2 regions of the uncultured Martelella sp. genome follow, and region 1 is predicted to be linked to the other one. Evidence: predicted binding sites of a transcription regulator. Region 1 holds the regulator's gene; the other holds the start of a gene.
What was found. Region 1 encodes LexA, which represses DNA repair genes until DNA is damaged. Its sites were predicted from a motif close to TGTTCNNNNTGTGTTCNG; they were not measured.

Region 1 (7,725 bases):
GCTCCGGAGCTGATGCAGCTTCTGCCCTCGGGTATCGCACCGGAAAGCGGCGTTGCCATTCCCGCCCGCAACCTGCTGGTGACGGCCAATGAGGAAGACCTCGGGCCCGATGGCGGCGTGCGTGCGCATGTGATGCTCTATGCCTATGAAGAGGGCGAGGCCGATTATCCGCAGATCGCCTCTGATGTGAACCATGATCCGCTGATCGGGTTTGGTGCGCTTTCCGGTCTTGCCGCCGACCCGGAAGACGCCAGCAGGCTCTACGCGGTCAATGACAGCTTCTATTCGGCGCAGCCGTCCGTCTTCATCATCGACGCTTCCAGAAAGCCGGCGCTGATCACCGACGCCATCCGCGTGACGCGCGATGGACAGCCGGCGGAAAAGCTCGATCTCGAAGGCGTTGCCGTGGACGGCAATGGCGGCTTCTGGCTGGCTTCCGAAGGTCATCCCGACAAAGAAGTGCCGCACAGGGTTCTGCACATCGACGGGACCGGTGAAATCACCGAAACCATCAACCTGCCGGATGAACTGCTCGCCAACCAGACGCGTTTCGGCATGGAAGGCATCACCACGGTGGGCGAGGGCGATGATCTGACGCTGTGGATGGCTGTCCAGCGCGAATGGGGCGACGACGAGAAGGGCTTCGTCAAGCTTCTGGCCTACACGCCGGCGACCGGTGAGTGGGGCGCAGTCTCCTATCCGCTGGAAACCCCGGAGAAGGGCTGGATCGGCCTTTCCGAAATTTCCGTCAATGGCGACAATGCCTACATCATCGAGCGCGACAACCAGATCGGCGAAGCCGCAAAGGTCAAGAAGCTCTACAAGGTTGCGCTTTCGGACATGAAGCCGGCGCCGATCGGCGCGGAGCTGCCGGTTGTGCAGAAGGAAGAAGTCACCGATCTGCTGCCGCTGATGAAGTCGGCCACCAATGGCTATGTTGTCGACAAGATCGAAGGCTTCACCATCGCCGCCGATGGCACGGCCTATGCCGTGACCGACAATGACGGCGTGGACGACAGCTCCGGCGAAACGCTGTTTTTCAAGGTTCCGATGACGCAGTAACGCATAACAAGTCCGGGCGGCAGGAATGCTGCCCGGGGAGATGTCCTGGAGAGGCCGCGGTGCAAAATGCACTGCGGCCTTTTTATATCGCCGGTATTTCTCCACCTGCGCCATGCTCGGGGCGAGCTATCGGGACAATAATGGCCTGCAAATAAAAAAATTGGCCGGTCTAAGGACCGGCCTGTCTCAGACTGCTGACAAACCCGAAGACGTAGGGTTGTTGCCTCCACCAGCCGTTCCCACAGGTTTCATGCTCGGACGTGATCCGAGCATCCATTCAACTCAACCCTTTGATAAAAAAGGGTTTAAAGTGAGCGTATATCGTTTGGCCCTGGATCCTCGGGGCGAGCCCGAGGATGACCCCAGAGTGAGGGGCTGCTTTGTCTACAAATCGAGACAGGCCGGTCTGACGACCGGCCTGTCTTTTCAACGTTTCGAACTGTGTATTGACCGATCAGCGGTCGGCAACGGCGACGAAGTCGCGTTCGGCAGCGCCTGTGTAAAGCTGACGCGGGCGACCGATGCGCTGTTCCGGATCTTCGATCATCTCGTTCCACTGGGCGATCCAGCCGACCGTACGGGCGAGCGCGAACAGCACCGTGAACATGGTGGTGGGGAAGCCCAGCGCCTTCAGCGTGATACCGGAATAGAAGTCGATGTTCGGATAAAGCTTCTTCTCGATGAAGTATTCGTCCGTCAGCGCAATTCTTTCCAGTTCCATGGCGACATCGAGAAGCGGATCGTCCTTGATGCCGAGCTCGCCAAGAACCTCGTGGCAGGTCTTCTGCATGATCTTGGCGCGCGGATCGTAGTTCTTGTAGACGCGGTGGCCAAAGCCCATCAGGCGGAAGGGATCATCACGGTCCTTCGCACGGGCGATGTATTCCGGAATCCGGTCAACCGAACCGATTTCCTGCAGCATGTTGAGCGCGGCCTCGTTGGCGCCGCCATGCGCCGGGCCCCACAGGCAGGCAATGCCGGCGGCAATGCAGGCGAACGGATTGGCGCCCGAAGAACCGGCAAGACGCACCGTCGAAGTCGAGGCGTTCTGCTCGTGGTCTGCATGCAGGATGAAGATGCGGTCGAGCGCGCGCGACAGGATCGGGTTGACCTTGTATTCCTCGCACGGCGTGGCAAAGCACATATGCAGGAAATTGGCCGCATAACCGAGATCGTTGCGCGGATACACGAAGGGTTCGCCGACATGGTACTTATAAGCCATTGCCGCGATCGTCGGGATCTTGGCGATCATGCGGACGCTGGCGATCTCGCGCTTGTAGGGATCGGAGATGTCGATCGAGTCGTGGTAGAAGGCCGACATGGCGCCGACAGCGCCACAGATGATGGCCATCGGGTGAGCATCACGGCGGAAACCGGTGAAAAGCCGTGTCATCTGCTCGTGAATCATCGTGTGATGGGTGACGCGGAAGTCGAAATCCTTCTTCTGCGTTGCCGTCGGCAGTTCACCGAACAGCAGCAGGTAGCAGATTTCGAGGAAGTCGGCATTTTCGGCCAGCTGGTCGATCGGATAACCGCGGTGCAGCAGAATACCGTTGTCGCCATCGATGTAGGTAATTGCCGATTTGCACGATGCCGTCGAGGTGAAGCCGGGATCGTATGTGAACATGCCTGACTGTTTGTACAGGCTGTTGATGTCGAGCACTTTTGGACCGAAGGTGCCTGCTTCGACGTTCAGTTCCAGTTCCTGTCCGTCCAAGGTGAGTTTGCCAGTTTCCGTCATGCTATCCTCCAAATCTTCCAGCGCGGGACGCGTGATAAACACGATCAAAGGTACCAACTAGGTATAGGATCGATGCGCCGCTGCCAAGCCGCTGAATGGTTCATGTTGCGGTGCGGGTGATGATTTATAATTTGCGTTTAGCAAGTTTTTTGAGCTTCTGAAAAGGAAATTTTTCCGCAAGCTGCGTTCTGCAACGTTGCTTTTTGCTCCAGGTAACCACACGATACCTTAGGTTGTGGCGGGGCGGTTTTGATGGGAGAGGGCGAGAAACAGGTTACGGAACGTCCAAAGCGGCACGGGGGCGGCGCCGTTCGTGGCCGCTTGCGCAGATGGCGAACGAAAGCCGCTTCCGGCAGCGATACGGTCTGGAATCCGCCAACTTCTGCGGGGCAGCCGGAGGGCAGGGACGTCGGCACGCTTTTTTCCGAAGAACTTGCCTATGGACGCAGCTTTCTGTTTGCGCCGTTTGTGATGGCTCTGGGGGCCGCGTGGTGGTTTTTTCGGCCCGCAGCGCCGTTTTCGTGGGGGCTGTGGCTCTATTGGGCGGTCGCCCTTGTTGCCGCCGTTTCGTTGCGCAATGCCGGTCCGGTGAAACGGCTGGGCGCCGGTCTGGTTGCGCTCTTTCTCAGCGGCGCATTTCTGGCGCAGCTTGAGACGGGCCGGCTTGCCACGGTGATGCTCGACTCACCGGTGACAACCCACGTTACCGGCGTGGTGGACGCGCGAGAGCCGACCGAAAATGGCTGGCGTTATGTGGTGCGCGTCATCGCCACCGACGATCCGGTGATCCACCGTCCACCTGAGCGTGTCACCCTTGTTGCCCGCGGCAAATCGCCGCCGGTCGATATCGGCGGTGCTTTCACCGGCCTTGCCCGGCTTTCACCGCCCTCCGGACCGGCGCTGCCGGGCCTCGTCGATTTCGGATTTCTTTCCTATTTCGACGGGATCGGCGCGGTGGGGTTCTTCTATGGCGCGCCGGAAGCGCTTGCCGGTGATCTTCACGCGCCTGGAAAAAGCCACCTTCAGTCCATCGGCCTGTTCATGCGCCACAGGGTCGAAAGCCTGCGCGACACGATTGCCGGGCGCATTCGCGCTGTCCTGCCAGACGAATCGGGGGCTTTCGCGAATGCGATCATCACCGGGCAGCGTCGCGCCATGAATGATGACACGCTGGACGCGTTGCGCAATGCCGGCCTTGCCCATGTCATTGCCATTTCGGGGCTGCACATGGCGCTCGCCGCCGGTATCTTCTTTTCAAGCCTGCGTCTTTTCCTGTCGTTTTCTCCAAAGGCGGCAGAAGCGATTGCCACCAAGAAGCTCGCTGCTGTGGCCGCGATCGGGGCTGCCGGGTTCTATCTTGCGATTTCGGGCATGCAGGTCTCGGCGCAGCGCGCTTTCATCATGCTGGCGATCATGCTGCTTGCCGCCGTCGCCGACCGTCCGGCCATCAGCATGCGCAATGTCGCTCTTGCGGGGCTCGTCATCCTCGTCGTTTCGCCGTCGGAAGCAGTCGGCCCCGGCATGCAGATGTCGTTTGCCGCAACACTGGCGCTTATTGCGGGCTACAGCTTCTGGCAGCGTCGCGAATATGCTCGCCCGGCGTCGATGCCGGTCGGCACAGTGGTCCGCATCGTCATGCTGGGGGCTTTCGGTATTCTGTTGACCGCACTTATCGGCGGGCTTTCGACAGCGCCGATTGCCATGGCGCATTTTCAGCGGATTGCCGGCTACGGTCTGCTTGGCAATCTGCTCGCCATGCCGATTGTCACCTTTCTGGTGATGCCCTCCGGGCTGCTGGCCATGCTGGCCATGCCGCTCAATCTGCACGGCCCCTTTCTTTTGGCCATGGGCTGGGGGCTCGACCGGGTGATTGCCATTGCGGAATGGGTCAATGGTCTTGGCGGCGCGCTCGATACCGGTGCGATGCCCCGCGGATTTCTGCTGCTTTTCCTTGTCGGGTTCATGCTGCTGGTTCTGCTGCGCACCCGCCTCAGGCTTGTCGGACTGGTGCCGATGGCAATTGCCTTTGCCTTGCCCGCCTTTTCTCAAGGCGACCGGTCGCCGCTTCTGCTTGTCTCCGAAGACGGCGCGCTGGTTGCGATTGTCACCGGTGATACGGCCGCGCTCAGCAAGCGCCGTCCGCCTTCCTTCATCTTCGATCAGTGGCAGAGCGCACTTGCCATCAACGCCACACGACCGCCGAGCGAAACCGAAAACAACGCTGCGATACTGAAAGACACGGACCGGTTCGACCGCCTGGATGCTGGACAAATCACCAATGCAAGCACCGCCCTTGCCGAGGATATAAAGGCCGCGCGGACGCAATCCGGTGTATTCATTTGTGAAAAGGGCGAATGGTGTGTGGCATCGCTTCCCGGAAGCGGTCTGACCGTAGCACAGATATTCCGGCCCGCGCTCGTAGGCCCTGCCTGCGATCACGCCGACATCATCATCAGCGTCTACCGGCCCGGTTTTCAGACATGCCGTTCGCCTGGTTTTCTCATCACACCAGCACTGCGCCGCCAAAACGGCACCTTGCAGTTTACCGTCCAAGATACCGATGGTTCAAAATCAAGAAACGGAAACACCACGTCCTCAGAGCCTAACCCGACCGGTTCCTGTGTGAGAACCCACGTTTCCGTCACGCCTGCCATCACGGCAGTAAAGCGTCAGTGGAACCAACACCGCCTCTATAGTTGGCGTTCCGATTCGTATGCTGATCCTGTCAGCCTGCCGAAAACCCTCGATTTCTTCAGTGGTAGCGGCGGATCAGGCCGACAAGCTTGCCCTGAACCTTGACCTGATCGGCCGCGAATATCCGGGTTTCATAGGCCGGGTTGGCGGCTTCCAGTGCAATCGATGCGCCCTTGCGGCGGAAACGTTTCAGCGTTGCTTCCTCGTCATTCACCAGCGCCACGACAATATCGCCCGGGGCGGCTGTGTTGATATTGCGGATGACCACCGTGTCACCGTCGAATATCCCGGCTTCGATCATCGAATCGCCCTTAACTTCCAGCGCATAATGTTCGCCGGTTCCCAGCATTTCGGCCGGAACGGCAATTGCGTGGGTGTTTTCCTGTATGGCCGAGATCGGAACGCCGGCTGCAATCCGCCCCATGACGGGGATATCGGTCGAGCCGCTGTCATTTCCGGCAGCCGGTGTCTTGCTTTCGGCAGGCGTCTTGCCGAGGCTGCCTTCAATCACGCTCGGTGAAAAGCCGCGGCGTGGCGGCTGAGAACCAAGGCTTTCCGGCATGCGCAGAATTTCAAGCGCGCGCGCCCTGTTGGGAAGCCGGCGAATGAAACCCCGTTCCTCCAGCGCCGTGATCAACCGGTGAATGCCCGATTTGGACGCCAGATCCAGGGCTTCCTTCATTTCATCGAAAGACGGGGGAATGCCTGTCTCCTTCATCCGTTCATGGATGAAATACAGCAGTTCCTGTTGTTTACGAGTCAGCATTTGCAGCCCCTTGCCTTCGAAACAAATACAGAACGTTTATATCTGTTCTATCTGTGTTCCGCAAGCTGGAAATAGCAGAGCGGCCTCGATTGCGGTCAATGGAGGCATGAAGGCGGGTGCAAAGGGGTGCGTTAGAAAGTGTTGTTTCAATTTCGAAAGGAGAAAAATTCTCGGCAAACAATGGTGAGCGCGCAGGGGTTCGAACCCTGGACCTACTGATTAAAAGTCAGTTGCTCTACCAGCTGAGCTACGCGCTCCCGAGGCCGGCGCCTGTTGAAGGGCCGGCGGAAAGTGGGCGGAACATAGAAAGGGTCTTGCAGAAGGTCAACCCGGAAATTCGGCTCCGAGGCGACAATTTGATGTTGGGGGCGATGCGCGGAAAGGTGATTGGAATTCAACGCCGCTGTGGTTTAAGGAACCGGCAGTTTACGGTCCGCCGTTCAGGCGGTTATCTGCTGGTGCCGGACGCGCTTTCGCCAACGGCCGAGTGACAAGAGGATTTCAGGTGTCGATCGGTGATATTTCCCTGTTGACGGCGCTTCTTGCCGGTGCGCTTTCGTTTCTCTCACCCTGCGTTTTGCCGCTGGTGCCGCCTTATCTTTGCTACATGGCGGGCATTTCGATCGATCAGTTCAGGGGGGACACGACCGTCCGGCCGGCGCGGGTGTTGTTGCCGGCGCTGTTCTTTACGCTCGGCTTTGCGACGATTTTCGTGGCGCTCGGGGCAGGGGCCTCGTCCATCGGTCAGCTTTTGCGTCAATATATCGATATTCTGGCCAAGGTCGGCGGCGTGATCATCATCATCATGGGGCTGAACTTTCTTGGTGTGCTGAAAATCCCCTTCCTGTCGCGCGAGGCGCGGTTTCATGGCGGCGGCAAGCCGGCGAGCATGTCCGGCGCCTATGTGATGGGGCTGGCCTTTGCTTTCGGCTGGACGCCCTGCATCGGGCCGGTTCTGGGGGCCATTCTCGCTGTCGCAGCCACACGCGATACGGTTTCCAACGGGGCGGTGCTGCTGGCGATCTATTCGCTCGGCCTTGCCGTGCCGTTCTGGATTGCGGCGCTTTTTTCCGGCGCCTTCATGCGCTTCCTGTCGCGGTTCCGCAAACATCTTGGCACGATTGAAAAAATCATGGGCGTGCTGCTGATTCTCACCGGCCTTGCCTTTCTTTTCGGCTTCATTGCCGATATGGCGATCTGGTTCCAGCAGACCTTCCCCGTTCTGTCGCAGATCGGCTAGGGCCTGCGAACCCCGGGTTTTGCGCCATGTCAGATATTCTAGGGCTTCTCTTTCCGTTCTTCGGGTTGATTGCCGTCGGCTTCATCGCCGCCAGGCTCATCCGGCAGCCGGAATCCGGTCTTGTCTGGCTCAATGTATTCATCGTCTATGCCGCATTGCCGGCCTTGTTCTTCAAGCTGGTTTCGAACACGCCTTTCGACCAGCTGACCCGGCTTGATTTCA
Region 2 (7,725 bases), on a different contig from region 1:
CATAGCGCGGATCGAGCCATCTTCGTTATGGGTATCGTAACCGCCATCAACCTTGAAACCAAGACCACCAGCCTGGAAACCGACACGGCCGGAAATACCAATTTTGGCCAGGTTCAACGCATTCGGGTCATCACTTTCCTTGACGTAGGTGCCAACCTGCTTAGCGGTCAGAGCGTCAACCGAAAGGCCAGCCACGAAACCGTCACCGGTGAAGACATAACGCATCGAGTTGAACTTGGTGTTACCCGACAGATCGTCGATTTCGCCTACGAGACCTTCATCCCAGTAGCTCTGGAAATAACCAGCCTGGAAGCCACCGAGAGCAAGGTAGGTCTGGTCGATACTGAAGGTGGCGTCACCGGCATCAAACCCAGAGCTGTGTGCTTCAGCATTCAGCTTGATAACACCGGACAAAACACCGAGCTCGGTTTCCGTCATACTGGAGATTTCGAGCTGAGCCTTGGTGAAGACGTCCCAAGTGCTGGGCGTATCAGCTGCCCAAGCCGGCTGCTGCTTGGAGAGAGCGCTGACCTGGAAACGGACGTAACCGCCGATGTCGAGGCAGGTTTCAGTGCCCGGGATATAGAAGTAACCGGCACCAAAGGTGTCGCAGACTTCAACATAGTTGGGAGTAACAGGCTCAATGACCACAACCGGGTCGGCAGCCTGAGCGCCGGAAGCTGCGGCAACAGCGGCAGCGGAGCCGAGAAGAAGGCTCTTCACGTTCATAATGACCTCCAAATAAGGTTTTAGCGGATATAGGATTTTCGCCGAAGCGTTCCCTGCCCCATATCCTGGTTTCAAGAAGACCGGGCCGTCTCGCCCTAACTTCCGAGATTGAACATACAAGACCGCGTGATGATCGCAATCAACAATCGTCGCCTTTGCCGCCTTCAGCGCCCCCTTACCCGCTTGCTGTTGCGAATTGGCAACAAGCACCCCTCCCAAAAGCCTCAAACCTTTACAAAAGGTAAAGAAAACAAGCGCGAAACCGCGTGGCAGAAGCGCCCCAACGCCATCGCAACAGACGCATATCAGCAAATCACGAAGAAAACAGAGCGGAGACAGCCCGCTTTTTACGCGCCGCCACCGCGCCTGCGACCGAGTTCGACGTTGCCACGAGAATCAAAAGTACAATGATTCGTGTAACGAACCGGCTTTCGTACGCGCCCTAAACCAGTTCGACGTCGACCACGCCGGAAACGGCGCGCATCGCGGATGCGACCTCGGGAGACAGGCGATATTTGCCCGGCAACTCGACCTCGACCTCGCGAAGGCCGTGATCCTGGATCACCACAAAGGACACCAAACCCTCGCCGTTGTCATTCAGATGACGGGCAAGCGAGGCTATCGGCGAGTCATCACGCAGGAATATCCGCATTGCACGCTGCTGGCGCACAGCCTCTTCTTCCAGAGACTGCACCGTCTGTATCCGCATGCCGATCCCCTCGGGCCGCATTTCGGCGGATACCGTGATCACGACCGAGGTCCCGGGTTCCAGCAATTCACGATACTGATAGAGCATCTCCGAAAACAGCACCGCCTCGAACTGTCCTGTCGCATCCGAAAACATGATGATGCCCATCCTGTTGCCGGTACGGGTCTTGCGCTCCTGCTTGGCGACCACCGTGCCGGCAAGGCGGCCACGATCGGAGCCGTTCTTGACCGAAAGCTGAAACTCCGAAAACGCCTGCACCCGCATCTTCGAGAGGATATCGGTATAGGCATCGAGCGGGTGCGCCGTCTGGTAATAGCCAAGCATCTGATATTCGCGCATCAGTCGCTCCGAATCCGAAAGCGGCGTATAGTCGGGCAGCACGATCTTCGCCACCTGGCCGGCATTTCCGAAAATGTCGGCCTGACCGCTGACGAGATCCTCCTGCGTGCGCTGCGCCAATCCGATGATCCGGTCGAGGCCGGCCAGAAGCGCTGCGCGGTCATGACCGAAACAATCGAAAGCGCCGGCACAGATCAGACTTTCAAGAACCCGGCGGTTGACCAGTTTGGGATCGATACGCTGACAGAAATCTTCCAGATCCGCAAAAGGCCGGTCGCCACGCATCTCGACAATATGGTCGACAGCCGCATCGCCGACGCCCTTGATCGCGGCAAGGGCATAATAGATGCGCCCCTCGCCCGGCTCGAAATGCCGATAGCTCGTCTGGATAGACGGTGCGACAACGTCGATACCCAGCCTGCGGGCGTCATGGCGAAAGTCATTCAGCTTTTCGGTATTGGCCATATCGAGCGTCATCGAAGCGGCCAGAAACTCGACCGGGTAATGCGCCTTCAGATAGGCGGTATGATAGGAAACGATTGCGTAGGCAGCGGCGTGCGACTTGTTGAAGCCGTAATTGGCGAATTTGGCGAGCAGGTCAAAAATCTCGTTGGCGCGCTGTTTCTTGACGCCTTTCTCAACCGCCCCCTCGACAAAACGGACACGCTGCTTGTCCATCTGTTCCTTGATCTTCTTGCCCATGGCGCGGCGCAGAAGGTCAGCTTCACCGAGCGAATAGCCGGAAAGCACCTGCGCCACCTGCATCACCTGCTCCTGATAGATGATGACGCCCTGGGTTTCCGCCAGCAGGTGGTCGATCATCGGATGAACCGACTCGATCTCCTCCTCGCCATGCTTGCGGGCGTTGTAGACCGGGATATTTTCCATCGGACCCGGACGATAGAGCGCCACAAGCGCGATCAGATCTTCGATGCGGTCGGGCTTCATACCGATCAGCGCCTTGCGCATGCCCGCACTTTCCACCTGAAAGACGCCGACCGTTTCACCGCGCGCCATCATCTCGTAGGATTCATGGTCATCCAGCGGCACCAGTGACAGGTCCACCTTGATGCCGCGCCGGGCAATGAAATCGACCGCCGTCTTCAACACCGTCAGCGTTTTCAGACCCAGAAAGTCGAACTTGACCAGACCGGCCTGTTCCACCCACTTCATATTGAACTGGGTGACCGGCATGTCCGATCGCGGATCGCGATACATCGGCACCAGCTGCGAAAGCGGCCGGTCACCGATCACGATGCCGGCGGCATGCGTCGAGGCGTGCCGGTACAGCCCTTCGATCTTCTGGGCGATCGCCAGAAGACGGCCGACAATCGGTTCTTCCTCTGCGGCCTCCTGAAATTTCGGCTCGTCCTCGATGGCTTTGGCAAGCGTCACCGGGTTGGCAGGATTGTTGGGCACCAGCTTGCTGATCCGGTCCACCTGCCCGTAAGGCATCTCCAGCACACGGCCCACATCGCGCAGCGCCGCACGCGCCTGCAGCGAACCGAAGGTGATGATCTGCGCCACCTGCGCCCGTCCGTATTTACGCTGAACGTAACGGATCACCTCTTCGCGCCGGTCCTGACAGAAGTCGATATCGAAGTCCGGCATCGAAACGCGTTCGGGGTTCAGAAAGCGTTCGAACAGCAGCGAAAACCGCAAGGGATCGACGTCGGTAATGGTCAGCGCATAAGCCACAAGCGAGCCCGCGCCCGAGCCGCGGCCCGGACCGACGGGAATATCCTGCTCCTTGGCCCATTTGATGAAGTCCGAAACGATCAGGAAGTATCCCGGAAACTTCATGCTCTCGATAATGCCGAGCTCATATTCAAGCCGCTCTTCATAATCCTCGCGGGTGTGCCCCTCGCTCAGACCAACGTGGTCGAGCCGCGCTTCAAGCCCTTCAACCGCCTGACGGCGCAGTTCGAGCGCCTCGGCCCGTTCCGCCTCTTCCGGGTCATCGGAGGCGCCGGTGAAGCGTGGCAATATCGGATCGCGCGTGTGCAGGATGAAGCTGCAGCGCCGTGCAATCTCGATGGTGTTGTCGAGCGCTTCAGGCAGATCGGCAAACAGCTCTGCCATCTCCTCCTGTGTCTTCATATAATGGTCCGGCGTCAGCCTGAAGCGCCGGTCGTCGGAGACGATGGCATTGTGGGCGACGGCCATGAGCGCATCATGCGCCTCAAAATCCTCGCGCGCGGGAAAGAAAGGTTCATTAGTCGCCACCAACGGCAGCTCGAGCTCATAGGCCAGATTAATCACATGGCGTTCGCGCTGGACATCGAACGCACCCTGACGCTGAAGCTCGACATAAAGGCGGTCGCCAAACAGCGTCTTCAATGCTGAAAGACGGTCCCGGGCCTTGGCCTCGAAGCCTGCGGTCAGCGCCTGATCGATCGGACCGCCCGGCCCGCCACTCAGCACAATCAGGCCATCTGTCCTGGATTCAAGCCATGACTTGCGGATATAGACGCTCTCATGGGCCTCGCCGCCAAGATAGGCCTCACTGACAAGATGCATGAGATTGGCGTAGCCCGCCGGACTGGCCACCAGAAACACGAGCGACGGCAGCTTGACCGGCAGATGCGAACCGCCGCGCCGCTCGCCATCGCCATCGTCTTCCATATCGATCGACACCTGGCACCCGATGATCGGCTGCAACCCGTCGTCGATTGCCTTCTGTGAAAATTCAAGCGCGCCGAAAAGATTGTTGGTGTCGGTAACCGCAACAGCCGGCTGGCGGTCTTCCACGGCCAGTTTCAGCACCTTCTTGAGCGGCAGCGCCCCTTCAAGCAGCGAATAAGCCGAATGGGTGCGCAGATGCACAAACCTGACCGGCGCTTCGCCCGACTCGTTTTGCTCATTCTTCGCGCTATCGCCCGCCATTGCCAGCTCCATCATGCTCTGTCTTCGAATGTGATTTTCGCAGGCCCGCACGACCGGCGCAACGCAAACAACACATATGCACAGAAAGCTTGTCCGGCCACCACAGAGCGGGAAGCGTCGCCGGCCACGCCGGCAGACAATAATGGCTTGTTACAGCGAGCTTATGATCAGGGCCATACTCGTCAGGAACAGGGTGATCGAGAAAAATGCAGCCACATCACGCAGAAGTTCGGTCATTTTCGCCTCCGTTTCACTTTATGTTTTTATTATGTTCCTTATTTGTTCTTTTTACAAGCGCCATGAGACACTTTTAATGCGCTCATCGCCTCACAGGCTTGCGATGCAAATGCCGAGAGACACGCGGAACAGCACATAACAAGTTGTAATTTATGATTCTTATCGTGCACGTGTCGTGGAAGCCGTGCAGCCTCCGAAGACGGCAAAAAGAATCGCCTCAGCTCTTTCCGGGCGCGGAAACGTGGCCGGAGAGACCGCACACGATAGCCACAAGCCAAAAAAGAGCGCAAAAAACTACGTTCCGTGCCGGCGCCTGATGCCGCCCCCCCTTGGCGCGGGTAGCATGCCTTACACCGGCACAGACGGTGCAGGCTGTATGCTCTTCCGTACCGCCAGGACCGTCTGGCTTTCAATGCTGCGCGGTGTGCCGGACACCTAGCCGGCGTAGTGCTCGATGAGGCGGCTCAGCTTATCGGCACCGCTGATGGTTTCTGCGCGCAGCCGGTCGCGCAGCGCCTCGTCGGCGGTGGTGAGGAATGGAACCGAAAGCGCGGCAATCACGGCGCCGGTATGATCGCAGATCGGGGCGGCGAAAGCACTAACGCTGAGGCTGTATTCGCCCCTGTCTTCGGCCCATCCCTGCGCGCGCACCTCCGCCAGTTCTTTCCGCAGCTGGTTCCGGTCGGTGATCGTCCGCTCCGTCAGCGCCACGGGGTTCTTGCGCAACAGCCGCTCACGCTCGTCATCGGGCAGATAGGCCATCAGCACCTTGCTGGCACCACCGGCATGAACCGGCAGATATTCTCCGATCTCGTAGTTCAGGGCGTGCGGGCGTTTTGCCGTTGCCCCTGCAACCACCATGATCGCGCCGTTCTCATAAACGGAAATCTTGCAGGACTGGCCGATATTTGCCGCCAGCGCCTCAAGGTCCGACTGAAGATACCGCGCCAGCGAGAAAAAATGCGAGGTCGGCGTGACCCGCGCGGCAAGCTCCAGAAACCGGTTTCCGAACACATAGGTTCCCGGCGCGGTTTCCCGCAACAGCCGCGAATCCGCGAGGGAATTGAGGATCCGGTAGACCGTCGATCTGGCAAGCCCGGTCTGCTGGACAAGATCCGACTGACTGAGGCCGGACGGTGCCCGCTCCAGCGCATTCAGGATCATCACCATCCGCTCGATCGTCGGGTTTCCGTTCGTGCTTGTGCCGCTCATTTGCTTGACGCCCTCTTTTTTCGAGCCTATTGTTCTAATAAGAACTTTATAAGTTCATATATGAACTTTTCTTGTTTGTCCATAGATTGATCGCGCCGGGAGGAATCAAAAGTGAAAATTGCAATGTGTCTTGAGCCCGCAATGTCGCCAAAGTGGCATTATGGCCGCGAGATGTGCGTCGAGGATGCCGTGGCCCTGCGCGACCAGACACCCGACGTGCCGATCTGGGACCTGCCGACGCTGGCCCGGTCGATGAAGGCTTTCGAGGATTTTGGCTACAAGGTGCGCGTGCTCGAAGGCTGGGTGCCGATGGAGAATTTCAAGCTCGGCAAGCCCGAAGGCGAGCAGGAAATGCAGCAGATGCTGGCGACCATCGAAAACATGGGTGCGCTCGGCATCGAAACGCTCTGCTACAGCTGGATGGTGATCCACGGCTGGATGCGCACCTCGGTGACCGAGCGCCTTCCCGGCGGCGCGCTGACCACGAGCTACGATCATTCGATCATCGAAAAGGACCCGCGCTCCCATCAGGGCATCATCGTCAGCGAGGATCAGCTCTGGACCACGCTTGAAGCCTTTCTGAAACGTGCCGTTCCGGTGGCCGAAAAGGCCGGGGTCAAGCTTGCCATGCACCCCGACGATCCGCCGCTTTCACCGATCATGGGGGTCAGCCGGATCATGAGCAGCGTCAGCTCCTTCGAGCGGCTCCTGAAGCTCAATGACAGCCCGGCCAACGGCATCACCTTCTGCCAGGCCAATTTTGCGGCGATGGGTGCCGACGTGCCGGCTGCAATCCGCAATCTCGGCAAGGACGGACGCATTCACTTCGTGCATTTCCGCGATGTCGAGGGCGATGCCCGCAACCTGCGGGAAACCTTCCATGGCATGGGCAAGACCGACATGTATGAAACCATCAAGGCCTATATGGATATCGGCTTTGACGGTGTCATGCGGCCGGATCATGCGCCGGTGATGTATGGCGAACCCAATGCCAATCCGGGTTATGAAGGCCTCGGGCGGATTTACGCCATCGGTTACATGCGCGGACTTATCGAGGCGGCGGCCAAAGAACGGGCACGGTGAACACCATGGCCTCGAAACCGCTTCCCGAGGGCTTTTCCGCGCCTCCGGCGCCGGTGCGGCCGCGCCGTCACCGTCCGGACTGGCTGATGGCCTATATCTTTCTGGCGCCGGCGGCCGCAATCTTTGCCGCCTTTATCGCCTATCCGCTGGTCGACGGCATTTCCACCGCCTTTACAGACCGCATGATTGCCCAGGGCGGCACGTTCAACGGCATCTCCAACTTCGCGACGCTGTTTTCAGACGCAACCTTCGGCCGGGCATCGCTCAATTCGCTGTTTCTGACGCTCGGCACCGTGGCCGTAAAGCTGGTGCTCGGGCTGACCTTCGCCGTGCTCCTGTCACAGCGCATGCCGGCGCGCGGGCTGATCCGGGCTCTGGCCTTTCTGCCCTGGGCGGTTCCCGGCATGATCGCCAGCCTGTCGTGGAAATGGATTTTCGATGAGCAAAGCGGCGTCCTTCAATATCTGGTGTTGCAGCTCGGCCTTTCGGACCGTCCGATCTACTGGCTTTCCGATCCCTCTGTCGCACTG

Region 2: dnaE (DNA polymerase III subunit alpha) is a predicted target of LexA. The motif match lies at 4,933-4,950, and genes of this name have one in related genera.

What each region holds. Positions count from the first base shown of each region.
Region 1 is NZ_CAXXFM010000002.1:229,149-236,873, forward strand. Features, by position in the region: gene ACHZCU_RS18385 (esterase-like activity of phytase family protein) at 1-1,062, shown strand, start outside; gene gltA (citrate synthase) at 1,517-2,803, opposite strand; gene ACHZCU_RS18395 (ComEC/Rec2 family competence protein) at 3,125-5,602, shown strand; gene lexA (transcriptional repressor LexA) at 5,556-6,263, opposite strand; tRNA gene ACHZCU_RS18405 (tRNA-Lys) at 6,445-6,520, opposite strand; gene ACHZCU_RS18410 (cytochrome c biogenesis CcdA family protein) at 6,769-7,503, shown strand; gene ACHZCU_RS18415 (AEC family transporter) at 7,530-7,725, shown strand, end outside.
Region 2 is NZ_CAXXFM010000001.1:3,621,932-3,629,656, reverse strand. Features, by position in the region: gene ACHZCU_RS16935 (porin) at 1-729, opposite strand, end outside; gene ACHZCU_RS16930 (hypothetical protein) at 859-1,140, shown strand; gene dnaE (DNA polymerase III subunit alpha) at 1,172-4,663, opposite strand; gene ACHZCU_RS16920 (IclR family transcriptional regulator) at 5,336-6,112, opposite strand; gene ACHZCU_RS16915 (mannonate dehydratase) at 6,224-7,195, shown strand; gene ACHZCU_RS16910 (sugar ABC transporter permease) at 7,201-7,725, shown strand, end outside.